DNA from 3 places in the Pseudoalteromonas sp. BZB3 genome. Region 3 is predicted to be linked to each of the others. Evidence: predicted binding sites of a transcription regulator. Region 3 holds the regulator's gene; each other region holds the start of a gene.
The links. The regulator sigma-54, encoded in region 3, starts transcription at its own class of promoters, with help from an activator protein. The targets are predictions, from matches to a motif close to GTTGGCACGNNNNTNGNNT.
Positions count from the first base shown of each region.

Region 1: a site for sigma-54 is predicted at 5,847-5,865, ahead of ABMY35_RS15955 (flagellar assembly protein T N-terminal domain-containing protein). Genes of this name have one in related genera too.
Region 2: a site for sigma-54 is predicted at 8,018-8,036, ahead of ABMY35_RS08080 (DUF3192 domain-containing protein). Genes of this name have one in related genera too.

Region 1 covers NZ_JBECOS010000014.1:9,710-19,538, forward strand. The annotation lists gene ABMY35_RS15895 (methyltransferase domain-containing protein) at 1-168, shown strand, start outside; gene rnhA (ribonuclease HI) at 177-644, opposite strand; gene dnaQ (DNA polymerase III subunit epsilon) at 715-1,425, shown strand; gene ABMY35_RS15910 (TIGR03503 family protein) at 1,438-2,802, shown strand; tRNA gene ABMY35_RS15915 (tRNA-Asp) at 2,901-2,977, shown strand; tRNA gene ABMY35_RS15920 (tRNA-Asp) at 3,005-3,081, shown strand; tRNA gene ABMY35_RS15925 (tRNA-Asp) at 3,120-3,196, shown strand; tRNA gene ABMY35_RS15930 (tRNA-Asp) at 3,221-3,297, shown strand; tRNA gene ABMY35_RS15935 (tRNA-Asp) at 3,325-3,401, shown strand; tRNA gene ABMY35_RS15940 (tRNA-Asp) at 3,430-3,506, shown strand; tRNA gene ABMY35_RS15945 (tRNA-Asp) at 3,559-3,635, shown strand; gene ABMY35_RS15950 (glutathione peroxidase) at 3,766-4,491, opposite strand; gene ABMY35_RS15955 (flagellar assembly protein T N-terminal domain-containing protein) at 4,623-5,813, opposite strand; gene ABMY35_RS15960 (LPP20 family lipoprotein) at 5,921-6,388, shown strand; gene flgN (flagellar export chaperone FlgN) at 6,421-6,849, opposite strand; gene flgM (flagellar biosynthesis anti-sigma factor FlgM) at 6,842-7,165, opposite strand; gene flgA (flagellar basal body P-ring formation chaperone FlgA) at 7,233-7,940, opposite strand; gene ABMY35_RS15980 (chemotaxis protein CheV) at 8,081-9,013, shown strand; gene ABMY35_RS15985 (protein-glutamate O-methyltransferase CheR) at 9,031-9,829, shown strand, end outside.
Region 2 covers NZ_JBECOS010000008.1:495,244-505,072, reverse strand. The annotation lists gene ABMY35_RS08125 (EAL domain-containing protein) at 1-2,035, opposite strand, end outside; gene ABMY35_RS08120 (GNAT family N-acetyltransferase) at 2,059-2,463, opposite strand; gene ABMY35_RS08115 (DUF3283 family protein) at 2,469-2,675, opposite strand; gene ABMY35_RS08110 (hypothetical protein) at 2,815-3,474, shown strand; gene ABMY35_RS08105 (DUF1289 domain-containing protein) at 3,487-3,729, opposite strand; gene ABMY35_RS08100 (1-acyl-sn-glycerol-3-phosphate acyltransferase) at 3,882-4,994, opposite strand; gene ABMY35_RS08095 (SO_0444 family Cu/Zn efflux transporter) at 5,078-6,499, opposite strand; gene zntR (Zn(2+)-responsive transcriptional regulator) at 6,483-6,896, opposite strand; gene ABMY35_RS08085 (D-2-hydroxyacid dehydrogenase) at 6,971-7,918, shown strand; gene ABMY35_RS08080 (DUF3192 domain-containing protein) at 8,083-8,463, shown strand; gene ABMY35_RS08075 (diguanylate cyclase) at 8,490-9,392, opposite strand; gene ABMY35_RS08070 (ATP-binding protein) at 9,393-9,829, opposite strand, start outside.
Region 3 covers NZ_JBECOS010000001.1:384,243-394,071, reverse strand. The annotation lists gene mgtE (magnesium transporter) at 1-427, opposite strand, end outside; gene ABMY35_RS01705 (HPr family phosphocarrier protein) at 546-821, opposite strand; gene rapZ (RNase adapter RapZ) at 825-1,673, opposite strand; gene ptsN (PTS IIA-like nitrogen regulatory protein PtsN) at 1,691-2,143, opposite strand; gene hpf (ribosome hibernation promoting factor) at 2,146-2,433, opposite strand; gene ABMY35_RS01685 (RNA polymerase factor sigma-54) at 2,462-3,982, opposite strand; gene lptB (LPS export ABC transporter ATP-binding protein) at 4,030-4,755, opposite strand; gene lptA (lipopolysaccharide transport periplasmic protein LptA) at 4,758-5,282, opposite strand; gene lptC (LPS export ABC transporter periplasmic protein LptC) at 5,272-5,826, opposite strand; gene kdsC (3-deoxy-manno-octulosonate-8-phosphatase KdsC) at 5,823-6,374, opposite strand; gene ABMY35_RS01660 (KpsF/GutQ family sugar-phosphate isomerase) at 6,375-7,346, opposite strand; gene ABMY35_RS01655 (calcium/sodium antiporter) at 7,361-8,320, opposite strand; gene ABMY35_RS01650 (ATP-binding cassette domain-containing protein) at 8,545-9,351, shown strand; gene mlaE (lipid asymmetry maintenance ABC transporter permease subunit MlaE) at 9,348-9,829, shown strand, end outside.

The sequences.
Region 1 (9,829 bases), on a different contig from region 3:
CGTTTTTGTCGTCATTATTTAAAACCCATGGGCAGCTGTTATATGCTGGTGGCACGAAAGCGGGTCGCACCTTTAACACCAATTAAACCTAAGTGGCACGCAAGGCCCAAATGGGCACCTGTGGTTAAAAATGCGGGGCTTAGACAAACTCGAAACAAGTCGAACTAACAACAAATTTAAGCTGCTTGATATCCTTCATCTTCAAGCAGTTTTGAACTACCCGCAGCTTCTCTGGCCAAGTCATCTACGATTTCATTATATTTATTGCCACTGTGACCTTTTACCCAACGCCACTCTATGTCATGTCTTTGACAGGCCTCATCGAGGCGCTTCCATAAATCAACGTTTTTAACTGGCTTCTTTGCGGAAGTAAGCCAGTTACGCTTTTTCCAACCTGCAACCCAAGACTCGATACCTTGTTTAACATATTGGCTGTCGGTATGTAGCACGACCGTGCAAGGTCGTTTAAGGGTTTCGAGTGCAACAATGGCAGCGAGCATCTCCATTCTATTATTAGTAGTGAGTTTATAGCCTTGAGAAAGCGTTTTTTCATGGCCTTGATAATGAAGATAAATGCCATACCCACCAGGTCCGGGATTGCCTAAACATGAACCATCGGTATAAATCTCTACGCTTTTTTGCACGAATTAGCCTGTTTTTATGTAGAATAAAGTGATTAGTTGCTAACAATAGCAAAGTTAACAGGCAGACGATATGTTAAAGAGACAAATAGTCCTGGATACTGAAACCACAGGTATCGATCCGAAAGCAGGGCATAGGATCATTGAAATTGGGTGTGTTGAACTCATTAATCGCCGTTTAACAGGAAATAACTTTCATGTGTACATCAACCCTCAGCGTGATATTGAAGAGGAGGCAATCGATGTTCATGGTATCACCAATGAATTTTTAAGAGATAAGCCGCTTTATCATCAAATAGCACAAGAGTTTTTTGATTATATAAAAGGGGCTGAGCTCATTATTCATAATGCACCGTTCGACGTCGGCTTTATGGATAACGAATTTGCGCTGTTACAGCAAGGCTACCCCAACACTCACGAGTATTGCGAAGTGTTAGATACGCTTGTGATGGCGAGAAACCTGCATCCTGGGCAGAAAAATAATCTTGATGCATTATGCCGACGTTATGACATAGATAACGCCAAACGTACGCTTCACGGCGCATTACTGGATTCAGAGATCCTTGCTGACGTTTATCTAGCAATGACGGGTGGTCAAGTAAAAATGAACTTGGCGAATAATACCGAAGACACATCGCAAACTGATAACACCAGTATTCGACGTTTGGCTGATAACCGTCCGGCACTTAAAGTTGTTAAGGCTTCTGCCGATGAAGTGATAGCGCATGAAGAAAGGCTAAAAATCGTTAATAAAAATGGCGAGACTCTTTGGCAACAAAATTAAGGTAAATTTTATATGAAGCGATTATTGTTAGTGCTGCTCTTATTGTTTGTTCATGAATGTATTGCACTCACAACAACCCCGTCGATTACGTTGTTGAAGAATAATCGCAAAGTAAATGAAGTTCCGCTGTTAGATAACCGCTTCCGTATTGATCATAAAGTCGAAAAAATAACACTGCTTTTCTTTCGTAAGCCAGGCTCCCCAGCGGTTATCTTAGTCAAACCTGATGGTAGTAAATACTACGCGCATCATGCTATAAAAGATGAAATGCTAGAGTGGTACGATGAAGCAAGCTATGACCTTATTACCATAGAAAACCCAATGCCAGGTCCTTGGCAGGTAATAGGTAGAGTGCAACCCGATAGCCGAATTATGGTGTTAGGTGACATTGAACTGGTGGTAGAGCCATTACCTAAACTGATGTTTAGGGGAGAAACACTCAAAGTGACTGGCCAAGTAACGAACGATGATAAGCCTATCGATGTCGGCTATTTTCGTGATGTGGTCAGCCTAATCGTTGAGTTCGTGAGTACCAACAATGATCAATATGACAATTTTGGGGCTGGCACACAAAGTGTGACCGAATTTAAAGATGATGGTCGCGAATTTGATGAAAGACCAATGGACGGTATTTTTACTGGAGAATTTAAACTGGTTTTTCCTGCAGGTGAGTGGCAACCAGAGTTCTATATTGAAACGCCCATTCTTAAACGCAGGGTAGTACAAGCACCTATCGTTATCGCAGAGCCCCCCTTTGAGTTTGATTTGACGCTTGCCAGTAATACTACAGCTAGTCATGAACTGTTGATTAAGCTGGATCAAAATATCATCAAACCTGAAACGGTTATTTTTCAAGGCAAAATATTTTATCCAAATGGTGAAGAGCAAATCTTTACGATTAACCCAGAAGCACGTCTTTACCGCAAATTAGAAGTAAGCAATTACGATTGGGGTCGTTATCAAATCGAGTTTTCTGTCTTTGGTGAAAATATCAATGGTAGAGAATTTATGGCCAAGTTACCTATGTATAACTTTGAGATTGAAAGGCCAATTGAGAAGGTACCTGAGTTACAAGCGCCAAAAGTAAACCCTTTACTTGCTAAATTACCTCCTCCAGAGCCAGAACCCACCTTGGGCACAGGTGCGTTAATCACGATTATTGCTGTTGGTAATGTTTTTGTGATGCTAATTGGCTGGTTAGCCATCAGAGTTTTTGTTCAAAAGAAACCAATTAAGCTGAAAATTAAATTACCGTCATTCAAGAAAAAGCAATCGACAACAGAACAGGATGACGACAAAGATAACGCAAATGATCCGAATGGTTCAAAAAATAACAAATCAGGTGATATTTTGAACCTTTCTATGGATGGAGACTAAAAAAGACAGTTTTTTTAAAAAAAACAGTTGACTCTAAACAGGTCGATTCGTATTATTCACGCCGCTGTCAGGGAGCAACCTGACAACAAGAATAAAGCGGAGTGGTAGTTCAGTTGGTTAGAATACCGGCCTGTCACGCCGGGGGTCGCGGGTTCGAGTCCCGTCCACTCCGCCAATTATTCTAAAATTTGTAAGTCGCGCTGGAGTGGTAGTTCAGTTGGTTAGAATACCGGCCTGTCACGCCGGGGGTCGCGGGTTCGAGTCCCGTCCACTCCGCCAATCTTACAAAATGCCTTTAGGCACCCTTTCCTAAGTGTGGAGTGGTAGTTCAGTTGGTTAGAATACCGGCCTGTCACGCCGGGGGTCGCGGGTTCGAGTCCCGTCCACTCCGCCAATTAGGAAAAGATTAAAACTCAGTGGAGTGGTAGTTCAGTTTGTTAGAATACCGGCCTGTCACGCCGGGGGTCGCGGGTTCGAGTCCCGTCCACTCCGCCAATGTTTTAATCGAAATTATTTGCTCGTGGAGTGGTAGTTCAGTTGGTTAGAATACCGGCCTGTCACGCCGGGGGTCGCGGGTTCGAGTCCCGTCCACTCCGCCAATGCAAATAAAAAATAAGATATCTCTGCGGAGTGGTAGTTCAGTTGGTTAGAATACCGGCCTGTCACGCCGGGGGTCGCGGGTTCGAGTCCCGTCCACTCCGCCATTAGATATCTAAGAGTCACACCAGAACTGGCTCTGTAAATACCCACCACTGCGGAGTGGTAGTTCAGTTGGTTAGAATACCGGCCTGTCACGCCGGGGGTCGCGGGTTCGAGTCCCGTCCACTCCGCCACTCATTTTGATTATTCATATCACTACTACCTTAAAATCATATATTTTAATCACAGCAAAATAACTTCCTTGTTATCTTTAGCTTAACTTAATTTGCTCAATTGAGTATTATCAACAGCTTAAACCAGTCATCAAAAATGCGACAGTATCGCTTCTGAGTCACCAATATACTTTCCAGAGATAAATGCTTGCGGCACTGTTTCTTGGCCTGAAATAGCTTTTAAACTTGTTAGACTAGCGTCACGGCCCAATACAATCTCTTCGAATTGAATACCTTTACTGATCAGGTGTGCCTTAGCTTTCTCACAATAGCCACATCCAGGTTTGGTAAACAAGCTCATAGGCTGAGGCTTTTCACACTCTGGGTTGATGTAATCAAGCATGGTATCGGCATCCGAAACTTCGAAAGGATCACCAGGTACATCAGGCTCAATGAACATTTTATCAACAACGCCATCTTTAACCAGCATAGAGTAACGCCAGCTTCGTTTACCAAAGCCTAAGTCAGCCTTATCGACAAGCATGCCCATCCCGTCCGTGAACTCTCCATTTCCATCAGGGAGAAGGGTGATGTTGTCAGCTTCTTGATCTTTCGCCCAGGCGTTCATAACAAAGGTATCATTTACTGATAAACAAATAATGTCATCAACACCGTTTTGTTTGAATGCATTTGCCAGCTCGTTATAGCGCGGTAAGTGTGTAGATGAGCATGTTGGAGTAAAAGCGCCTGGCAAGGAGAATACTACGACTGTCTTGCCTTTAAAAAGTTGCTCTGTTGTGACGGTATGCCAATCATTACCAATTCTCACAGGAAATGATACAGAGGGTACAGTTTGTCCTTCACGATTTTCTAGCATATTAATTTCCTCATAGTTGAATGCCTTTATTATCTATAATGCATATTTAGATTAAAGTAAGTAAAACAAATAAGGGCAATCTAAAAACTAGATTACCCTTACTTTATTGCTTGAATTGTGAGTATATGAAGTTATTTTAACGAGAATGATTCAGGTTCTTTAGCAACCACTTTAATGACGTCATTAAGCTGAATATTATTTAAAGGCCTGTCACTTAAGTTTCTAGCGATGGCACTTTGCGCATTCACTTGTTCAACTACAACTTGTTCAATGGTTTGAATATGATGTGAAAACTGCATGCCATTTGCCGCAGTCAAATTGCTTCTGTGAAGGATTGAAAGTACTTGCCCCGCTTCAAGCCCATGGCTTTGTCCTAAGTTAATCACCACTCTATCAGAGTCGATCATTAATATTTTACCTGTTGTCTTAAGACAACTTACAGCGGAGTTCAAATCTTGACTCACCTTATTGTAAATAGTTTGAATCTTTTGACCATAATCGGTTCGCCAAAACTCCTCACTATTTACATTCACAATCTGAGTTTTTTTATGTGGCCAAATACCTTGAGCGCTGTAATGCTGAGACCAGACTTGATCATTTGTTTGTGAATCAAATAGCGCAAAATCAATTTTAAAGTTGCGCATAAAGGCTTCACTTTCCCAAAATGCGTAATCGTTGTTCATTTTTCTGCCTTGAGAAATATCTGTTATTTGACTCAGCAACACATACTGACTGTTACTACTGCGACTTAACGTGTCAATTAAGTCGGCGTTATATTCAAACTGTTGTGCAAAGAATGCCCTGACATCTAGTTTTCGATCAATATATGGAATCATTTTTACGCCTAAATTTCGCTCGTTTAAAGTATTAAATAAACGCTGTGAACTGGCTTTAGGTATGTCAAAAATTTGACCTAGCCTGGCTTGATCTGGGTGTGTCAATTGGCTTTGTGTGACAGTAATCTGTTTATTAAATTTTGACTCAAGACAGTGTGCTTGCTGGGGGATAATATCTAGATGTAGCGTGACAGAGTATTGCTCGCCTTGTTGCTGTTCATTGATTAAATTCACATGTTGTATCTGACCATGGGTTTTAATCTTTAACTCGTCTTGCTCGAGAACACCGTCGGCAACTGTTTGAACGCTAGACACCGTAGCACCAGAGAATATCAAAGCTTGGGTTATGGCATCTTTGACAGCCATTTGTCTTGCTGAAGACGTATCACCATCAACTATGCCGCCATAACCGACTACCTCAAACCATTCCGCCTTTACATGAGCGCAGAATACAAGTAGTACAATTATCAGAATATGTTTCATCATCTCTATTCCAAACTGATTTGCTTAAAAGATCAAAAGCAATAGACGTACCAGCTTTGTTGGCGTGAAAAATGCATTGAATGAGCAGACTTTAATTTGGTGTGTTTATTATGAAAGCGAAAAACGTTTTTTATTCATCATTAGTAACATGTTCTATTCTACTTTCAGGCTGTAGCTCAATATTTGATAAACATATAGAGTATACCTACGAAGCGCCGGATTACTATCCTGTTTTACGAGCTGTGGGATACGCGCCTTTGAGCAGTCAACCAGGTGAAACGGATGCGCAAAAGATGTTGATGGCAATTAAAGTATCTAAACTGGAAGCATACAGAGAACTTGCCGAGCAAGTGCACGGGCAAAAGCTCACATCAACGATGACTGTAAAAGGGGCAATTGCGCAAACGGATGGCTTATCGAGTAAAGTCGGCGGTTTAATCAAAGGCGCTAAAATAGTGAAGACATACTCTGTCGGTGATACTTATGCGACAGAATTAGAGTTAGACATGAAAAAAGTACACGAGTTGTATATTAGCGCTATCAAACCAAGAAAAGTAAAGCGAGTGATTTACTACTAACTAAAAACAAGTGTGTGCTCAACTTTTAACCATTAGGCTTTGAGATTTTTAACTAGCTCAGAGTTCGCGCTGACGACTCCACCATCTTGCCCATATGTGATGGAGGTTGGAGCACCGATAATTATGTCTTTTAATTCTCGTACCGCAAGCTGAGCTTGATGGGCGGCTTGGGCGTTAACATCATTTTGTTTCTTACACTTTAAGAGCAAAGAGTTAACTGCGTTGGTTAAAGGTGTAATTTGTTCGAATTGAAAAATATCTTTGTTAAAGCCTGAAATTTCTTTATCTAGTTTTTGAATGGAATTGAGAAGAGTGAGTTTTTCACGAGCGATGTCTTTAAGGCCATCGCCCTTTTTGCTGGCAAGACATTCTAGCTCAGCATCTAAGAGCTGGGTCAAAGCGTTTAGATGCTGTATCTGATTTTCTAACTTGTGATGACAAAGATTAATTTGATCATCCATACACGTCAAACTCGAATGCGGCAATATTCTTTGCAAGCTTTTCAGCATCGACTTGATACTTACCTTCGCTTATCGCTTTTTTAAGCTCTTCAACCTTTTTACTGTCAAAAGCCGGTTGTTGCTGTGCTTTTTCTTGCAAGCTTTTAAGTTGCTGTGCTTGTGGCGTTAAACTTACAGAATCAGTTGCTGCCTTCTGGGGAGCTTTAGCTACAACAGCTGCTTGATTAGCATCCGATTTTTGTAATTCAGCTTTTTGTTGCTTAATATTATTAAGCGTGCTGTTGGACTGAGGTTGCCCTTTTACATTATTAACCATGATAATTGACCCTAAAATTACTCATGCCTTACTATCGGCTTGTTAGTGTATAACTTTAGCAAAAAAATTAAATATTAACCTCTACAGATTCTACATCTTTTACTCTTGCTGAGATAGTTTTTCCAGACTTTTGATTTTTAACTCTTATTTGCTCACCAATGTTCCCATCTTGGAGTGCAACGCCAGTAGTTTTTATCGTCAAAGTGCGAGTTTTAGCATAAATAGTTACGTTGTCGCCTTTGCAAACCATGCAGATATGATGGAGTCCAATGGCGGTACCTGCTCTAATTACTCTTTTACTTCTACTACCAAGTAGATATCGCTCAGCATCTAAATTACTGGCCCTGACAAAATGTTTAGGTTTAAATTCAATGCTGATAGATTCTCTGGTAATCAGCTCTCCTTTGTTAATGGCCTGAGTCGTAACGATCACAGGATGAAGTTCTTCAATTCTTACATGCACAAATTGAGTCCAGCCAGATATGTCTTCACATTTTACTTTTACAGTAACTTGTCGGTTAAAAGGCGGTTTGGCATTGGTTGAGTATGATAAAGGGCTCTCACACGCACGTTTAGACAACCGAGCATCTAATGGTAATGCTTTAATGTTTGTTTTGATATCAGGGTTTAGCTTAATTTGTTGAGTAATAAACCTTTCAGCCCCCATTTCTAAGTTGGTGTTCGTATAAATTTGTGCTTGGCTCATGTAGCTGGCTAGAAAACAAGCCATTGCACAAAAAATCTCATATGATTTGGTTTTTTTTAACAAACTCATGATGTTTCGACTATGCTTATTTGGAGAAACAAGGTATAAAGATTTTGCGTGAAATACCATATTCCTTCAAGGTACTTCTATGATTAGTATCCTTTAAAGCGTATGATATTACCAAGATGACCGTTATGTAGGAGATTGAAATGGCAGGTGTTTTAGACTCTGTAAACCAGCGTACTCAGTTGGTTGGGCAAAACCGCCTAGAGTTGCTACTTTTTCGACTGAGAGGTCGTCAAAGATTTGGCATCAATGTATTTAAAGTTAGAGAAGTGCTTCAGTGTCCGCCCCTCACCAGTATGCCGAAATCAAATTCTTACATTCGCGGCGTTGCCCATATTCGTGGTCAAACTATTTCAGTTATCGACATGTCTTTAGCTGTGGGTGGTCCACCCATCGAAAACATTAAAGATTGCTTTATTATCATTGCTGAATATAACCGTTCTGTTCAGGGCTTCTTAGTTGGTGCGGTTGAAAGAATCGTTAACATGAACTGGGAAAAAATTATGCCGCCACCAGATGGTGCGGGTAGGTACTCCTATTTAACGGCAGTTACAGAAATTGAAAACGAACTAGTCGAGATACTAGACGTAGAAAAGATTCTCAACGAAATATGCCCTGTTAATACTGAAGTCAGCGAAGAAATAGTGTCTGATGGTGAAATGCAAAAAGACCTTGGTGAGCGAATTGTATTTATCGCAGATGACTCTGCAGTTGCAAGAAACCAAGTCAAGCGTGCTTTGGAGCCATTAGGTGTTCAAACAGAATTAGCAAAAAATGGTAAAGAAGCTTTAATTAGGCTAAAAGAGATTGCAGAAGTTGATTGTCAAAATGACATAACTGAGCGTGTAGGCCTGCTTATTTCAGATGTAGAAATGCCTGAAATGGATGGCTATACGTTAACTGCTGAAATTAAAGCAGATCCAAAATTAGCCCCTTTGCATGTAATCTTACACACTTCACTAAGTGGTGTGTTTAATCAGGCTATGATTGAAAAAGTTGGCGCTGATGATTTTATTGCAAAGTTTAACCCTGATGAATTAGCAACAGCGGTTAAAAAATGGGTTCATTGTGATTAGATAACGGCGGTAGTATCTTGGAAAATAAAAACCTTCAACAAGGCGAATATGACCAGTTCAGAACCTTCCTAGAGCAGCAATGTGGTATTGTTCTTGGAGATAACAAACTTTATTTGGTAAAAAGCCGTTTAGCTCCGTTGATGGCCCGCTTTGGGGTGGACTCTCTTTCTGCGCTTGTCGCTAAAACATTGAGTCCCCATGAACGTCAGCTAAGGGCTGCTGTTGTTGATGCCATGACCACAAATGAAACTCTCTGGTTTAGAGATACTTATCCTTTTGAGTTGTTAAAAAGTAAAATTTACCCAGAATTGAAAGACACCCGTAGGGGCTTAAAAATCTGGTCAGCGGCAAGCTCTTCAGGTCAGGAGCCATACTCTATTGCGATGGCGACACAGGAGTATCAATCTCAAAACCCTGGTGCACTGAAAATGGGTGTGCAAATTGTCGGGACTGACATATCAAATACCATGCTTGATATGTGTAAAAACGCAGAGTATGACTCATTGGCTTTGGCACGAGGGTTGTCAGTTGAACGTCGTCAAAAGTTTTTTCAAGACAGTGGTAACGGCATGGCGCGAGTTGTTGATCCAATAAAGAGAATGGTTAATTTTAGGCACCTTAACTTGCTCGATTCCTACTCTTTGATGGGGAAATTTGATGTTATCTTTTGCAGAAATGTACTGATTTACTTTTCGCCAGAAGTCAAAGCTAAGATTATTTCACAGTTCGCTCAGGCTCTGAACCCTAGAGGGTATTTGTTTTTAGGGGCATCCGAGTCGATGGCAGGGCTAAGTGATGAATTCGAAATGATCCGAT
Region 2 (9,829 bases), on a different contig from region 3:
GTTCTACTGAGGTAATATTCACTCTGTCTAACAAGTTTTTCTTGGGCCTATTGACCTTTGGATCAAACATGGTGAAACCTTTCACCGAGCCATAGGCTATATTGCCGTTTGCTAACTTTAACGCAGCACCACCATTAAATTCATTACTGAGTAAACCATCTCCTGTGGTAAATTGCTGCAAGTGAAGGTTATCAGGGTCTAAACGCCAAATCCCTTTGTGAGAAGACATCCAGATCATGCCTTCATCATCTTCTTGCATCCCGTACATCAAGGTGCCAAGGTTATTTTCTTCTAAATCTATTGTGTGCACTCTTTCAGAGCTTTGCGGGTCAAGGCCGATTAACCCGTAATTCGAAAGTGACAGCCACAGAATATTGTTTTTATCTATCATGTAAGACTGCACAATAATGGGGATATCTTGGTGTGCGTCAGGTACAGCATAAATAACATGTAACTTATTGAAAATAGGGTCAAAGCGGTACAAAGTCCCGCCAGTAAAAAACAGCGGATGCGTTGGGTGGCTTGGTAAAGGCTTTAAAAATGAAAAAGATAAAAACGGGTCAAACTGCTCAAATTCCCCTTCTAGTTTGTGCAGCTTTTTATCATTGATACTGTACTTAAAAAAGCCATGCTCTGCATGAATAAAGTACACAAATCCATCTTCAGATACATAAACGCCATAAAGCCTATCTTGCAAAATTTTGGTTTCTTCTTCGTCACGCCCTGTTAGTTGTGTTGCTTCGTCTTTTACCGGATCATAAACAAAGAAACCGCGATTCGTTTCTAGCCATAACTTATCTTCATACAAGTGAAGTGTATATATTGAAAACTCAGGATAAACATCTTCACCTAAATACCCTTTTAAAAATATCTGTGTTTCATTTTTTTTAGGGTCATAACGGGTGAGGCCGTCGTTTGTTGCAGCCCAAATATAGCCACCCAGCTCAACCATTCGCCATACAGTATTATGTGAAAACCCTGAGCCTTGGGTATTCAAACTGCTGACATTTTTAAAGCGGTCAACTTGCTCCGAAAGATAAAACGCGCCATCACTTTTCGTCGCTAGCCATAAGCCATCGTGATTATCTCGCACTATTTCCATAATGCTGCTATCTGCAAGGGTAAACTCACTGTTTAGCAGTCTTTGATCGCGAACTCTTTGCCCTGTTTCAGGCCAAAAATGTATTAACCCCTTATCTGTAGCTAGGAGCAAATGATCGTCTTGAGGCTCGATATCCCATACATTAATATCAGCAAACAATGTTTTGTATTGCCAATCAAATGACCCGCTTGCAAATTTTTGTTGAAGGTCGCTAATATCTATTTCATATAACCCTTTCACCGCCCCCAACAATAAGGTGTTGCTATCTTTCAGATAAAGTCGCTTAGTATTGGACTGATATTCATGTGTCACTTCGTCAATATATTTTATTTTCTGAAGTTGTTTTGAAGAGTGCTGGAATACAAACGCACCATCTGTGGTCGCAATAAAGAGAAAATCGCCATAATTAAGCAACGCCCTTACAAAAGTGCGCTGCTCTAGTACAGGCAACGGGATCTGATCAACAATTTCCCCCGTATCAACCTGCATTAAAGCCACATTATCAAAACGACCTAACCAAACATGGTTGTCATCTTTTTCTAAAATTTGGTTTATTGAAAAGTTGACATATTCTTCTTCCGTTTTTGGGGCTGGAAAGTAATTTCTATAACTGTCCGATTTCACATCGTAGCTGAAAAAGCCTGCATTTTGCGTCGCTATCCAAACCCTTTCTTGAGAGTCTTGATAGATTCGATTTAGAACAACTTCTTCAAGTACCCCTTCAGGCCCTGACACATTGAGTACTCGATAGCCATCGTATCGATTTAAGCCAGCTTCTGTCGAAAGCCATAAAAAGCCTTGGCTATCAAGTAACAAGGTATTCACGTAACTTTGTGATAACCCTTCTGCAGGAGATAAGCGGCTAACACTCGCATTTACGACAATGCTGAATATCAGTGATATCCAAAGAATGACAATGCTTATTAGCCTCATGTTATCTCCTTCCTTAATAGCCGCTAGGGCTGATACTTCATGGCGATGATATTGCGGCCCTGCTGTCGATAAGCGTTGAACATACACGCTAACTCGTCTGGTAAGGCTTCGACACAGGTAAATTGAACAGCGCGGTAAAACGCTTCTAAATGAGCGTAAGCAAAGGTAAATATAGGCTGAGTCTGCTGAGATAACACCTCAAGTATGATTTGTTTTGCAATACCTTGACCGCGATACGCCTCAGCCACAAACAAAGTCGAAAGAAACAACGCGCCCGCTCTATTTTGAATACGACAGGCCGCAATAATAACTGGGCTCTTAACTACCCATACTGCATCTTGCTTGTTTGCACGACCGCGCACATTATGAGCTTGATAAAACTTATTCACCAAAGGGGTGGCGATTTGCTCTAAGCGCTCAACCTTCATGGAGGTTAACCTGCCAGCATCATGCTGAGGTAGTATTCAAACTTTTGCTTTAAGATTTGCTGTTCCGAAAGTGGGCGATTATTGATAGTATCGTAAATCGTTTCACGAGAATTCTTGCCACGTTTGATTTGATAAGCCCAAAATGAGGCTTCGTAATCGAGTTGAATTTGGTATTTTTCTTGTCTAGGCAGGTTGCACAAGTTGTAACTCATAACGGTTTCACTAAGTTTAATACATAATAATCCAGACTGCGTACCATACTATTTTTAGCTATAGTTCGCTATATTTTACAAAACAGTGAATTAAGATATTTAAGAAATGAATTTGTTTTTGGTACAAAGAAGTATATTTTTGCTGTTACTCTTTTCATCATTTATTCAAGCTAGTACAAATAAACTTACTTTTAATCGCCCTGCTGATACTGCGCAATCAAGATATGTTGTGGAGCTGATATCACTCGCCTATAAAGAGATAGGGATTGAAGTAGAGCTAATAGACTTTAACCGAGACAGTGCGCTTGTAGCCGCTAATGAAGGGGTGTTAGACGGACAATTAGCTAAAATATCAGGCTTAAGTAACATCTATCAGAATCTATTACGTCTTGATACACCATTATTAGATTTTAAACTCAATTTAATCAGCTTTTGTGACGACTGTACTTTGTCTGATATGCCTTCATTGGTTATTCATTCGACTTATCCTGCAGCAGCCAAGTATCTTGAGTCTAACACATATAAGGGTCAGCTTTATAAAGTGAAAAGTGTTTCGACACTATTGAATTTATTGATGCAAAAACAAGTGTCTGCAGCGCTTGTCATCGGTTTTTATTTAGACCCTTATATGCAAAAACTGCAAAACTCTGGCATCAAGCTCACAACCCTAGACTCACAGTATGTATACCACTACATCCATAAGAAGCATCAGCACCTAGTATCTGCACTATCAGCAACGCTGCTACAGTTTGAACAATCAGGTAAAATGCGCGAATTAAAGGGTAAGCATAATTTATAAACAAAAATGAGCTTAGAAATCAAACGGAGTTTGCTGGTCGCTTTTATCATCAGATGATTTTTTCTTACTGGCTAGATAGCGTTTATAGCGTTGTTGGCACAAGGCTATCACTTTTCTTTTTTGTTGATCGGTCAATGTATTCCAAGCAAAACGCTCCTCTCTACTGCGATAACAACCTTTACAGTAGCCACGATTATTGACCTGGCAGATCCCCTTACATGGACTGGGGATCTCAAAAATCTCGATTTGTTCCATCAACAAAAGTTAAAAATGTATGGTATTTAATCTATTTTTAGATTTTTTAACCCTCTGTTGTCAACAATATAAATTGAAAAATCAGAGCTCGAGCTTTAAGCATGTAATAAAAAAGGGAGCTCAAATGCTCCCTTCCGTCAATCAAATAACGTTTAGACAAATTCGCCTTTGCGCTTTAAAGGCTCTGCGTACATAGCCAAAATCTGTTGGTGTAATTCGCTTGGAATAGTCTCAAGTCGAGTTTGAAACTCACTCTTAAGTTCTGCTGACACCGTTTCTTCTTGACCACCTGCAATGTAATTTGTTGAGTGTAAGTAATACTGGCTGATAATTTGTTTATCAATACTTGCTGCCAGGGCTTCCGGTGTATCACACTCTTCTGTAATTGGCGTACCAAACGAAACATGCACATGGCCTTTATCTGAACGCATACCTTCAATGATACTTTCTATGTCTTCACCTTCAGCTTTTACATACTCGCCATGGGCTTTTTTATGCACCAGCTCTTTGGCCTTAGCAACGGCACAAGGCTCGTATTGATAAGAGATCGACACAGGAACGATTTTTAACTGCTTTACATAGTCTTCAAAAGACAGCTTCAAACGACGACCTTGCAGTTGCAGCATTTTTAAAAGCGCAGGATCAGTTTGATCTACGCCATCTTTGGCTCGGCCTTCTTTTTGTGCAATCCAAATTGAATTACCCGTATCTAAAGAGTCGTAGATGTAAGCAGAAAGCTGGCTCAATGCTTTAAGCATTTCTTTTGGGGCTTTCACTGAGCGCTTAACGATAAAACTCTTGTTCAAGCGCATGAGCTCGTTGATATACGGTACTTGAAGTAAGTTATCACCAATCGCAATACGCACAGTTTGCATATTATGAGAATGTAAACCCCAGTTCATGATGGCTGGATCTAAAGCAATATCACGGTGGTTTGAGATAAATAAATACGGCGTTGACTTATCAAGCTTTTCTAAGCCAGAGAAAGTTACTTTACTGGTGGTACGCTTGATTAAGAGTTCTAGGTAACCCGCTACTTCTTGTTGAACTTGCTCAACGGTTGCGATATTGCCCCACTTCTTTCGTAGCTGACTACGCACTAAAGGTCTTGCAATGAAAGGCCATTTATTTAACCAACTCGGCGCATTATGCTTAGCAATTACATCAATAAAGTCATTGTCTTCTAGAAGACGAGACAGCGCGGCTGGGACTTCTTCATCATTGTAAGGTCTTATATCTGCGTATTTATCCACAAAACTACTCATTGTTACTGGGTAAAAAAAACGTCGTATTTTATCTTGCTAATCAGTCGGATGCTAAGGTTATCAACTCCGACCAGATAAGCCTATCATTTCATTCGCTGTTTTAACGATATCAAAACTAATCGCAACATTAAAATCAACAATATAATCCCCAAACCTTGGGTTAACCAACTCGGCATTAGCTCATGTTCCATGCCATGGGCTGGATTAACTTCAAAGCCAAACTGCTCGACTAAATAATCAGTTAAGAAACCAAAAGCAATCGCCACACCAATCACACCTGTTAAGTAGGCGCTCACGGCACGTTTACCAAGCTCTGTTGCAACCACACCCAAAGTAGCAATGTTGGTTGCGGGTCCTGCCAACATAAACACCAATACGGCTCCCGGTGATACTCCAGCCATCAATAATCCTGCAGCAATTGGCGTAGAGGCCGTTGCACAAATGTACATAGGTATACTCACTAAAATCACCACGACCATTGCCAATATGCCATCACCCCACTGACTCAAGAATGAGGTCGGTACATATGTTTGCACTAGCGCGGCGAAAAACAGTCCTATCATCAGCCACCCCATGGTGTCACTGAGTAGCTTATTACAACTAAAATACACAGCTTGCTTTAACTTGAAGAAGAAAGACGTTGCTTGATGGTCTTCTTTTTTGCTGTCGCAACACGATGATCCGTTGTTCGTAGGCTTTGCTGGGGGCTCTGTATCACAACAGCTTGTCGTTTTTTCAAGTAACGCTTCGCTGTTATTTACGATGACAGGCTCAGATGACGTTGCGCAACAAGCTGTTTTTGTATCAGCTACTGTTTCTGCTTTTTCACTACTACAGCTTGATTGCTCTTCTAGTTTCTTCGAACCACAACAGTTTGTTGTTGCGGGCTTCTCTTCTTTCTTTTGTATCACTTCATCAGATGACATTAAGCAGCATGATGCTTTTGGCTTTGTTACTATTTCTGCTTTTTTACTACTGCAACTTGTCTGCTTATCAGTGTCATCCTCGACATCCCCTAGCTTAGGAGCGCAACAGCTTGTACTCATAGATACTGAATTTTCAGATGCAGTGGCTTGATTGCCTTTATCTAAGTTTTTTGTTTCTGACGCTTCTTCTTTACCAACCAATAAACCTGCCACTATCGCGCTCGACACGGCGGCTATTGGCCTGATAATCGCCATAAATGGCCCAAGTAACACATAAGACACTGATACTGAATCTACACCAGTTTCTGGTGTAGACACTAAAAACGCCGTGGTGGCACTTTTCGATCCGCCAGCCCTTCTAAGTCCTACTGCGGCAGGAATAACACCACATGAACACAATGGCATTGGCGCGCCAATTAAGGCTGCTTTAATGGTCGTCCACACACCTTCTTTACCTAAGTGCTTTTGTAAAAAGTTTTTAGGTATGAAGATATTTAAAAGGCCTGCCAGTAATAACCCCAACATTAACCAAGGGGCTGAAACTAAAAATAAAGACCAGAAATTAGATAACAATGTCATCTGCTGCCTCCAAGGTGGTTAAAATTGAACAGCCGGTCGCAAGCTCAGGGCCGCCACAACAGGCATCTGCCAACAATGATAGAGATTTTTCGAAACGTTGTAATTCAGCTATCTTATCACGAACAATTTGTCTTTTTTGCAAAGTAAGTTGTTTCACTTCACCACAGCTATGTTGTTGCTTTTCTACCTTAATTGCTAACAATTCTTGAATTTCTTTAAGGCTAAACCCGACTGCTTTTGCTCTTAAAATAAACTGCATTTGTTTTTCATGTTTAGGACCATAAATACGATAACCTGACTCACTGCGTTCACTAAAACTCAGTAGGCCATGCTTTTCATAATACCTTAAAGTATCCGTACTAATATCTAAACGCTTTGCTAATTCGCCTATTTTCATCTTACACTCCCGACTTATTAAGCACATTATAAACCTTTGAGTAAACTCCAAGGTCAACAGAGCAGATTAAATTTATGAAGATTGCCTTACTTGATGCCGCCACACTCGCCAATACTGATCTAACACCTTTGTCAGCTCTTGGTGAATTGGCCACATATCAGCACACAAATAAAGAGCAGGTACTTACTCACTGCAAAGATGCAGACATTGTAATATCTAATAAAGTGGTGCTAGATGCTACAACCTTAGCTGAATTACCTCATCTAAAACTCATTTGTGTTGCTGCGACTGGCACGAATAACATTGATCTTGATGCGGCTAAAGAATTGGGCATTCGTGTTTGTAACGTCGCGGGTTATTCAACCTCATCAGTCGTGCAACATACTTTTACTCTACTTGGCAACTTAATGACTAATATTCACCGCTACCAGCAAGATTGTGCGAATGGTCTTTGGCAACAAAGTAATATGTTTTGTCGCCTTGATTATCCGATCACTGAATTGTCGGGTAAAAACTTTGTGATTTTTGGCCATGGTAGCTTAGGGCAAGCGGTTGGCAAAGTTGCTGAAGCATTTGGCGCACAGGTCATTATTGCTGAAAGACCGAACGCTAATGATATTCGTCCTGGCCGAACAGCGTTCATCGAAGCGTTAAAGATGGCCGATGTGTTATCTATTCATTGCCCGCTTAATGATGAGACCCGAAATTTATTCAATAGTAAGACCTTAGGTTTGCTTAAGCCTACCAGCTTTGTGATCAATACAGCCAGAGGCGGTATAGTTGATGAATCAGCTTTAGTTGAAATTCTGACAAATAACCGAATTGCAGGAGCTGGCTTTGATGTATTATCTGTTGAACCTGCACAAGCAAACAATCCCCTTGCCAATTATCAAGGTCACAATTTAATACTGACCCCACATACAGCTTGGGCGGCAAAAGAATCTATTGAACGACTAGTGAAAGAAATCGCAAATAATATTGTTAACTTTAACAATGGCAGAGCCCGTAATGTTGTTGTGTAATTCGCTAAAATTTGGTGAATAACCCTAAAATTTAGAAGGGTCAACACTTCAAAATCTGTATAAAAAACAACAGGCAATTGTAAAATAAAGACTTTTAAAGTTGGCAACAATATTGCTCTAATAAAAACAAATTATCTGAAACGAATTTTTTAAGGAAATCTACAATGAAAAAATTATTACTTGTTGCTGCGCTAAGTGCACCATTACTTTCAGGCTGTATTGTGGCTGTTTCTGATGATGGCGTTGAGCCAGGCTGGGCGTCAAATCACAATGGTAATCGCTGGCAATATCAGCAAGAAGAAAACCGTAAAACTATAGCGAGCCTAGACTTAGGTGCCGACTACAACCAAGTACTGGGTCAATTGCCAACTCCTGACTTTACAGAGTTAGTGAAAAAAGATGAAGGCGTTTTCAAAGTGATTTACATTGCAACAAACAGCAAACATTCTGATGGCAAAGTAACAAAAGACGAGTGCACGCCACTGGTGTTTAAGGATGAAAAGCTAATTGGTTTTGGTCAATCAGCTCTACTACAAATTCTATAAGCATTTCATTAAGCCGTTAAACTCTTCTAACGGCTTAATATTGTGACCCTTTCTTGTTGCATATGTGACTTCACAAGCGCGTCATCAGCAATCTTTAAAACATCTTGATCACTGCCATTAAAATCCTTATCTATGTGTACTATGCCAATACTAATACTGACATGAGCGCAAATTGGCGAGCTTTTATGAGGGATTTTCAACGCATCAATAACATCATGCATATGTTTTGCAAACAGTGAGATTTGCTCTTTATTTTTACCCTTTTGTAGCCCTGCAAATCGCACTCCATCATATCGAGCAACGAAACCATTATGTTTACGGCTGCTTTCGTTCAAAGCTTGTGCGACTTTTATTAAACACTCGTCACCCGCTGCATAACCATAGGTATCATTAAATTCTTTAAAATAATCTATATCAACTAAGAATAACGAAAAGGGCTCATGGCTTTGTGAACAATCCTGCCAATAACTCGCTAAGGTTTCGTCTAATAACCGACGATTGGGGATCTCTGTTAGGCCGTCAATTGCAGCCAACTTTTCGAGTAAATCATTCTTTTGCTTTATTGCTAAGTGATTCTTTACCCTTGCTTTTACAATGACTGGACTAAACGGCTTTGTGATGTAGTCCATAGCGCCCATTTCAAGCCCTTTAGCTTCATCGTTGTAACTGTTACTCGCAGAGATAATAATGAATGGGATAGAATAAGTGCTCTGTTTTTCTTTTAGCTTTTCAAGCAAGTCATAGCCACTCATACCTGGCATACGAATGTCTGAAATAATTAAATCTACCGTATTTGATTCTAGAAAACTGACCGCTTCTTCACCGCTTGCACACAGTGAGATACTGTACTCATCTGACAAGGTGTTCTCTAATACGACACGATTAAGCGGGTCGTCATCTACAATTAAAATATGCGCAATTTTTGCCATTTAACACCCACTTGCTCTATTTTTCAGAAACGCTTGTACTTTTAATAATTGTGTTTCAAGCTCAAAGACTAACTTAGGATTTACTATTTTTTTTTGTTGTTTTAACTCTGCTTCTAACTGCTTCGCTGCTTCTGCTAATTGTTCAAATCCTAATCCGGCTGATGCCCCTTTAATACTATGCGCTAATAAAATCATTTCTTTAGTCTCTAAACTTGATTTTAATTGCGTTATATATTTCTCGCACATCTCAAGAAATTTTACCATCATATTATCTAATAATGTGACTTCACCCATCATTTGCTGAAGCGCAAAGGCTTCGTCAAAAAACTTACGTTGTGGCTTTACATACTTAACCAATATTTTCTCTAACTCTTCAATGGTTACAGGTTTATTAATATATCCCTGCATCGAAGAATGCAAATATTCTTGTTGAGAAG
Region 3 (9,829 bases):
TTAATGCACCCGCAGAGCGCTCTTGATAAGAAAGCGCTTGGGTTGCCCTTGCCCTATCTTGGGCGTCCATTGCGCCGACAACGTCTTGATAGACGTCATCAGGTAAGCTTCTTAGTACTTCACCTAAGTCATCGTCATCCATATCCTCAGTTGCGGCTGCAATGAGCTCTGGATCCATTTGGTTGATAATACCAATACGAACGTCTTCAGATAGCTCTTCGAGTACATCACCTTGAATATCAGGGTCAACTAATTGCCATAGCTGTGTACGCACTTTGTGCGGGGAAGATTCAAGTAGTAATGCGGTGTCGCAGGGGGGAGTTTCAGCCAGAATACGCCTAACCTGAACAAACTGACCATTGTTTATTGCGTGCGTTACTTGTTGTAATTGTTGCAACGTATAGTCTTGTTCTAAGGCTTCTGGCATAGGCAATCCATTTATTAGGTGGTGTGCACCGAGAATAAAGGTTTAGGCAGTTACTGTGGGCGCCTAAAAAGAGTGCCTTAAGTTTAACGTAATTTTTGCAGAGTTACCAAGTGCTTGGTTACTCATCTTCATGAAATTTTTGTGCAATTAACTCGCCAATGGCGGTGAGTGCAGGCTGGGCATCTGGACCTTCACAGCAAACTCGAAGCTGCTTCCCATGACTGCTTTCAAGCATGAGCAAAGCGAGTACACTATCACCAGGAGCTTCTTTGTCATCTTGGTAAAGTGTGATCTGCGCATCAAACTGTTGGGCTAATTGTGCAAGTACTGTGGCTGCGCGTGCATGCAGACCACACTTGTTTTGGATTAGAAAAGTATCTTCTGCCTTAACCATGCTTTAGTCTACGTCTTGTTCGCGGTGACGTATTTGCACATTGTTATGAGTTTTAGCAAAGCTTTCACCAATGGTTTGTGCTAGGTAAACAGAGCGGTGTTGTCCGCCAGTACAACCAATTGCAATGGTTAAATAGCTGCGATTATTGCGCTCTAGATGAGGTAACCAAGTCTGGACAAAGGTTTGGATCTGCCACGTGAACTTTTGCACTATGCTGTGGCTTGCTAGATAATCTTTAACTGGTTGATCTAAACCTGTCAGTGGTTTTAGTTCAGGCTCCCAATGCGGGTTTGGTAAAAAGCGCGCATCAAATACATAATCGGCTTGTTTAGGGATCCCATGTTTAAAACCAAAAGATAAGAAAGTAATGATAAGTTGCTTATCTTTTTTGCCAAGGATCTGCTCTCGAATGGTTTCTGCTAGCTGGTGTACACTTAAATCTGTCGTATCGAGCAGCACATCTGCTCGTGTGATTAACACATCGAGTAATTTCTTTTCTTCTTTAATTGCTAAATCAAGCGGCAGGTTATTTAAAGAAAGCGGATGCAATCGGCGTGTTTCTGAAAAGCGTTTGATCAGTGCTTGGTCATCACTATCTAAATAGAACAGCGTGGGATTTGCAAAGCCTGGTAAGTATTCAAGAATATCATTAAATTCTTGTTGCTCTTTTGGCAGGTTACGAACATCGATACTGACGGCTATTTTGTCATAGTTATCAGAAACACTTCTAACCAAAGAGGGAAGGAGATTAACTGGAATGTTATCAACACAATAATAACCTAGGTCTTCCAATACCCTTAAGGCAACGGATTTGCCCGACCCTGAGCGACCACTAATGATGATCAGTTCCATGGATTCCTCTCTGTTAATTAATCTTGAAGTGCAATAAGTTGATAGAGTGCCTCATCGTCTTTTGCATGACGAAGTTGCTTGCAAAACTCTTTGTTGTTTAGTTTATCAGCAATTTCAGCTAAGGTCTTTAGATGTTCTGCATTATTACCTTCAGGTACAAGCATTGCCAAGAGAATATCGACAGGTCGGTTATCTATTGCGTCAAAATCAATACCGTTTTGATTAGTCACTAAAATGGCAAAAATAGTATCAATGCCTGTAAGGCGGCCATGAGGAATAGCAATACCTTTGCCTATGCCTGTGCTACCTAGTTTTTCCCGCGTTAGGAATGCATCTAATATTTCGTGGGCGTTATGCTCTGGAAGGTGTTGGCTCGCTAATTCACTGATGTACTCTAGCGCACGTTTTTTGCTATTAAAAAGGACCGCAGCTTTACTGCAGTCCTTGTTGATAATCGAGCTAAGTTTCATGGTTAGTGTCGAGTTAATTTCTCTTTGTGTTTGATAACTTGGCGATCGAGTTTATCAACGAGTTTATCAATGGCTGCGTACATATCAGAGTGTTCATCTGAAGCGAAAATTTCACCGCCATTTAAATGAACGGTAGCTTCGGCTTTTTGTACCAGCTTCTCAACATCTAAGATCACGTGAACGTTATTAATGTGATCAAAATGCCTTTCTAGCTTTGCAAACTTCGTGTTTACATAGTCTCTTAATGAATCTGTAATTTCTACGTGACGACCAGTTAAATTTAGTTGCATAAGCATTTTCCTTCTCTTGGTTTACGTCTTAAATCAAGCTCTTACGCTGATTTGACGGTGGAATAGAGAGTGACTCGCGGTATTTTGCAATTGTACGACGTGCCACTTTGATTCCCTGTTCTGCCAATATATCTGCAATTTTGCTGTCGCTCAATGGCTTAGCTGTATTTTCTGCAGCAATTAGCTTTTTGATCAATGCTCTAATCGCAGTCGATGAGCATTCACCTCCGTTTTCAGTGCTTACGTGACTTGAGAAGAAGTACTTCAACTCAAAAATGCCACGGGGTGTATGCATGTACTTCTGAGTGGTGACACGAGAAATGGTAGACTCGTGCATCTCGACCATCTCAGCAACATCATTCAAAACCATAGGCTTCATTGCCTCAGGTCCATGTTCAAAGAATGCCTGTTGTTGTTGCACAATGCAATTGGTAACTTTCATTAAAGTGTCATTACGGCTTTCTAAGCTCTTAATAAACCATTTTGCTTCTTGTAGGTGAGAGCGAATGAATTGGCTGTCAGTGCTTGATTTTACTGAGCGTGACATTGCCGCATAATGATCATTAACCCTAATTTTAGGCATACATTCAGGGTTTAGCTCAACAACCCAGCGACCTTTTACTTTTTTCACCGACACATCAGGAATAACATACTCAGATTCTTCACGAATAATGCTGGCGGCAGGTTTAGGATTAAGGCTGTGAATGAGTGTCATCACTTCTTTTAACTCAGGCTCTTTGAGCTTGGTCTTTTTCATGATAGTGCGGTAATCACGGCTAGCAAGTAGATCAATATGCTCGCTTAACACCATTTTTGTTTCGCTAATGAATGGCGTATCAGCCTCAAACTGGTTAAGTTGAATACATAAGCATTCTTGTAATGATCGAGCCGCAATACCGATAGGGTCAAAGAGTTGAATACGCTTTAATACAGCCTCAACTTCATCGAGTTCAATTAATTCTTCGTCATTACCTTCATTGATGCTTTCTAAGAGTTCTTCGGTACTGACGGTAAGTAAGCCTGCGTCATCAACGGCTTCAACAATGGCAACGGCAATGGCTTTATCGGTTGGGCTGAATGGCGTGAGTTCTAATTGCCACATTAAATATTCGTGTAATGTTTCAGTGGTCTCACCCTGATAAACCGTTTCGTCTTCAGGCATAGGGCCGCTACTGGTGCTCGGTGCTGCACTCATGTACTCGTCCCATGTCACATCCATCGCGAGATCGTCACTGACAGTGTCTTTACTCAGTGCTGCATCGCTATCGAGTTCGTAATCGCTGGTCGGTTCATCACCGTGACCATCATCAGTAGAATTAGAGAGTTGCTCGCTAGAGTCAGTGTCTTTGGTCGCTTTGTCTGAATCATTGCCATCAGTACTTGGCTCTAATTCCGACTCATCTACTTCGAGTAAAGGGTTGCTATCCAGCGCTTCTTGGATCTCTTGCTGTAGATCAAGTGTGCTCAATTGCAGCAAGCGAATTGCTTGTTGCAATTGTGGTGTCATGGTTAGTTGCTGCCCCATGCGCAGCTGTAGCGATTGCCTCATGTATTTCTAACAATCCTTTTTGTTATTTGGATTATGTCTTGCTTTAACTATAGACGGAATTGTTCACCTAGGTAGACGTCTCTTACGGTTTGATCAGCTAAAACTGACTCAGGCGTACCTGACGCGATTAATTCACCATGTGAAACAATATAAGCTTTCTCACAAACATCAAGGGTTTCTCTTACATTGTGATCTGTAATGAGGACACCAATGCCGCGGTTTTTTAAATGCTCAACAATTTTCTTTATATCTAACACCGAAATCGGATCAACGCCAGCAAAAGGCTCGTCTAAAAGAATAAATTTAGGGTTTGCGGCTAAAGCGCGAGCAATTTCAACTCGGCGACGCTCACCACCTGATAAAGCCATGCCCTGACTGTCCCGAATATGTTGAATATTAAACTCATCCAGTAAGTCGTCTAAAGTTTGCTCTCTTTGTACTTTATTGAGGTCTTTACGGGTCTCTAAAATAGCCATTAAGTTTTGATAAACAGTCAACTTTCTGAAGATTGAGGACTCTTGAGGCAGATAACCAATGCCCATGCGTGCTCTACTGTGCATAGGTAGCAAAGTGATATCTTCATCATCTATTGTGACTTTGCCTTTATCGCTAGGCACAAGACCAACGATCATGTAAAAACTGGTGGTTTTACCTGCGCCATTAGGACCGAGAAGACCAACAATGCTTCCGGCTTCCACACTTAGGCTGACATTTTTTACGACTTGGCGGCCTTTGTAGCTTTTTGCTAGGGCTGTGGCAGTTAACACACTCATGCTCATTGACCTTGTTCAGGGTTAGACTTTGATGCTTTTTTCTCTGGTATCAATACCGTGTGAACACGTTGCTGATTTTGTTCGTTTCGCTCAGCACTGATCAGTTGCTTCTCGATGTCATAAATAATCGCTTCAGCTTTTGTACTTTGACCTCCCAGGCTTATTTCAGCTTTGCCTTTGATGGTAAGTAGTCTATTGGCAACGTCATACCTAACTTCTTCTGCGCTGGCGCTTAATACTGTGCCATCCGGTTGCTTTTCGATAAAACGAGCTGGTTTGCCTGTTGCGACTAAAAGCTGCTTGTTTTCACCGAGTTCTTCACGCTGATGTACTTCCAATCTGTCTGCATAAATTTCACGGTTGCCATGAATGATTTCAACATTTTCTTCAAAGATACCAATGTTTGTCTTTAATTGTGCTTGCTGCTTACCTGCTTTAATTGATACTTGTGACATAGGTGCTGTTTCAGCCAAAGCAAAGTTTGAAAAGCCGAGTAGTAGCAGTGAAAGAAGTAGTTTATTGGTCATAATAAATGGTTCGCGTATGGTTAATGAGCTCAATAATTTCAGTATTGAGGTCGGCATTGAGGCCTTGTCCTTTTATATTTAAATGAGGACCCACAATTTCTACGGGTAGATCTGAGCGCATGGCGCGCTGAGTTATATCTACTTGAATATGGTCTGCGCTGATTTGGCTTATCATAGCACCTTCAGTCAGATTTAGGGCTTTAACATCTCCCTCTAAAATCAGCATATTATTTTCATATAAAGTGGCTTCATTGGCCGAAAGTTGCCAATTTTGTGGGCCATTAAACAGGGTGAATGTAGGCGAGGTAAAATGGCTAAATCCGAGCTGCTGATAAAGCTCCATTTTATTCGCTTCGACTAGATAATTTCGCATACCGGCTTCAGAATATTTAGTTTGCTTTAAATTTGTAGCAACATAATCTGGCGTGGCGATGCTCTCTTCTTCGGTCGAACTTTGCTTTTTAGGTTGATCAAAATACGGTGACCATATCCAATACATGGTCAGTGCAAAAATAATTAATAATATGACGCGGTTGACCGTCATGCGCTTGTTCCTGATGTGCCGAGTGTATGACCCTGGCACAACATGAGTAAGTCAGTTAGTTCTCTCACTGCGCCAAATCCACCAGGCAGTAAAGTCGTGTAGTGTGAAAGATTGCGAATGATTGGGTGTGCATCATTTACGGCCACTGCAAAACCCACTTGCTCCATGACTGGCAAATCAGGACCGTCGTCACCAATATAAGCAATTTCGATATCTGTCAGGTTTAGGTTGGCTTTCAGCTCTTCGTAAGCTTGCAACTTGTCTTCTTGCCCTTGGTAAATATGTTTTACTTTTAAGCTAGTCATACGTTGCTGAACAATCTGTGAATGGCGACCGGTGATGACGGCAACTTCAACGCCTGAGTTGATCAGTGCTTTTATACCGAAGCCATCTTTGGTGTTAAATGCCTTTAATTCTTCGCCGTTATTGCCAAGGTAAATACGGCCGTCAGAGAATACGCCGTCAATATCACAAATAAGTAACTTAATTTGCTTTGCTCTGGTTACTACATCCTGACTAATAGGCTGATATAAGTCGGCAAATTGCATTTAAATGACTCCTGCTTTTAATAAGTCTTGCATGTTCAGAGCGCCAATTGGGCGATTAGTTTCATCAACCACGATTAACCCATTAATGCGTTTGTTTTCCATGATGTTTAACGCCTCAGCCGCAAGCATATCAGCTTTTGCGGTTGTACATTTGACTGTCATTGCATCATCAATTTTTGCGCTGTGCAAATCGAGTTTTTGCTCAATAATACGGCGTAAGTCTCCGTCGGTAAAAATACCGGCTAAGATTCCCTTTTCATCGACGATTGCCGTCATACCTAAGCCTTTGCTCGATATTTCGAATAACGCATCTTTGATTAGCTTGCCTGTTTCGATGATTGGCATTTGCTCACCTTGATGCATGATGTCATCTAAGGTCAGTAATAAACGTCTACCGAGAGAACCACCAGGATGCGAAAGTGCAAAATCATCGGCAGTAAAGCCACGTGCTTCTAGTAGGGCAACGGCAAGTGCATCTCCCATTACCAGTGTTGCCGTCGTGCTCGCTGTTGGCGCCAATCCTAATGGGCAGGCTTCTTTTGAGACCGCGATACATAAATGAATATCTGAAAGGTTAGCCATTGAAGAATTAGGGTTGCCAGTCATGGCAATGGTTTTTGCACCAATGCGCTTTATAACAGGAATAATATTAACGACTTCGCTGGTCTCTCCTGAGTTTGAGATCAATAAAACCACATCGTCTTTGGTGATCATACCCAGGTCACCATGGCTTGCTTCACCTGGGTGAACAAAAAAAGCGGGGGTGCCTGTACTGGCGAGTGTCGCAGCTATTTTGTTGCCTATGTGTCCAGATTTACCCATACCAATGACTATGGTTCTGCCCTGGCAGTCAAAAACAGCTTGGCATGCTTCAACAAAGCTTTCATCAATATATTGTGCAATTTCATCAATGGCTTGTTTTTCAATATCGATGACATTTAAAGCCGTTTTAGTAAATTGTTCAGCAGTCATGTGCACTCCAACAACTAAATAATGTAATACATGTACCCGATGAACGCGGCAAGAAGCAGGCCCCCTTCAACGCGGTTGATGCGGCGAGTGCCTTTGAGGCTTAGGCTCATCGCGATTAAAATGAACGTCGCGCCTAGCATAATGTAAATGTCGCGTTGTGCGATGTTTGCATCTATGTCTGCTGGGTTTAAGATCCCCGCAATAGAAAGAACAGCGAGAATATTAAAAATATTTGAGCCAATGATGTTACCCATTGCTAGGTCGTCTTCGTTTTTAAGTACGCCAGCGATACAGGCTGCGAGCTCTGGAAGACTGGTACCAACCGCAATGATTGTCAGGCCAATTAATAAGTCGCTCATACCAAAATATTTGGCAATATCAATGGCTGCTTCAATAAGGTAACCTGAGCTAATAGGAAGCATGATCATACCCACGACTAACCATAAAATAGCTTTGTTGGTTGGTACATCATTAGGTACTTCATCACATGCTTCAGCAACTAAAGGGTCATCGTCTTGGTTGCCTGAGCGTTTGGTTAAAATGAGTAAGGTTGCGAGAAAAGTGATAAAGCCAGCAAATAAAACAAGGCCTTCAGTGCGAGTAAAGTGATTGTCACTGACGATGAACCAAGCACCTAAAGACACAATTACAAGTAATGGCATTTCGCGTTTTAAGATACCAGAGCCAACTGAAAGTGGGCGCAATAGTGCGGTAATACCTAATACCAGTAATATATTGGCGATGTTCGAGCCCACCGCATTACCTACTGCGGTATCTGTTTTATCTGCAAAAGCAGCCTGCGCTGCAACCATCATTTCCGGGGCCGATGAGCCCATTGCTACTATAGTTAAACCTACGATTAATGTCGGTACACCGAAATTTCTTGCCAATGCTGCCGCGCCAAAGACAAAGCGGTCCGCACTCCAAACTAACGCGGCAAAACCAAGTATCAAAATGATGAAAGATAAAATCATAAAAAGAATATGCCAACAACGAAAACAAAATTGCGGCAAATAGTATCAAAAGCATAAAAAAAAGTATAAACAAAACGCTAGGTAAAAAGCTTTATTCATGAAGTGAGCTATTACTAAAGCAGAGCTGTATCTATCGCTTACAAAATTTTACGAATTCTCTTTTCACACTAAAACCAAAAAAAAGTATGATATACAAATTGGTGAACCAGAATGTGGAGCGCGACTTGTCGCAATCAATTATCGAAATCAAGGATGTAACTTTCTCCAGAGGTGATAGGACCATCTATAAGAACATGAGTTTCTCGGTACCAAAGGGGAAGATAACCGCAATTATGGGCCCGAGTGGTATTGGTAAAACCACTATGTTGCGCCTTATTGGTGGTCAATTAAAGCCGGATAGTGGCGATATTACATTTGAAGGGCAAAGTGTACCGGGTATGACCCGTGCTGAACTTTACGAAGCCCGTACGAAAATGAGCATGCTCTTTCAAAGCGGTGCGCTTTTTACAGATATGTCAGTATTCGACAATATCGCTTTTCCTCTTAGAGAACATACGCAATTAAGTGAAGAGCTAATTCGCCTTGTTGTACTTATGAAGCTTCAAGCTGTCGGTCTTCGTGGTGCCAGAGATTTAATGCCGTCAGAACTATCTGGTGGTATGGCAAGACGTGCAGCACTAGCACGCTCAATAGCCTTAGATCCTGAGCTCATCATGTACGATGAACCGTTTGCTGGACAAGATCCAATTTCAATGGGCGTGTTAGTACGCCTGATCAAGTCGCTTAATCAAGTGTTAGGTTTGTCTTCTTTAATCGTAACGCACGATGTAACAGAAGTGCTGAGTATTGCCGATCATGTGGTGATTATTGCTGAACAAGGCGTGATTGGCACGGGTACGCCAGAGCAGATGTTGCAACATAGTTCACCACTGGTGCAGCAATTCTTGAAAGGGTTATCAGACGGTCCAGTGCCTTTCCACTTTAAAGCTGCCCCTTACGAAGATGAATTGTTACTAGGAGCCCAGCAATAATGGATTTTTTACAAGCACTAGGCCATAAAACACTGGGTCGTTTTGCCTCATTGGGGCGTGCAACACGTATGTTATTGGGCGCCTTACTTAGCGTGCCTAATTTTAAAAAAGGCACGCCGCTGTTAATTAAGCAGCTTTACATGGTAGGTCATCAATCATTATTGATCATCATGGTGTCGGGCTTATTCATCGGTATGGTACTGGCTTTACAAGGTTATACTGTTTTGGTGGGGTACGGCGCTGAAGACAGCTTAGGTCCTTTGGTTGCACTGAGTCTACTGCGAGAGTTGGGTCCGGTTGTAACTGCACTATTATTTGCCGGTCGAGCGGGCAGTGCATTAACCGCCGAAATTGGTTTGATGAAAGCAACCGAGCAGTTATCAAGTCTGGAAATGATGGCAATTGACCCACTTAAAAGGGTTGTAGCGCCGCGTTTTTGGGCTGGTTTTATCAGTATGCCACTTTTGGCACTGATATT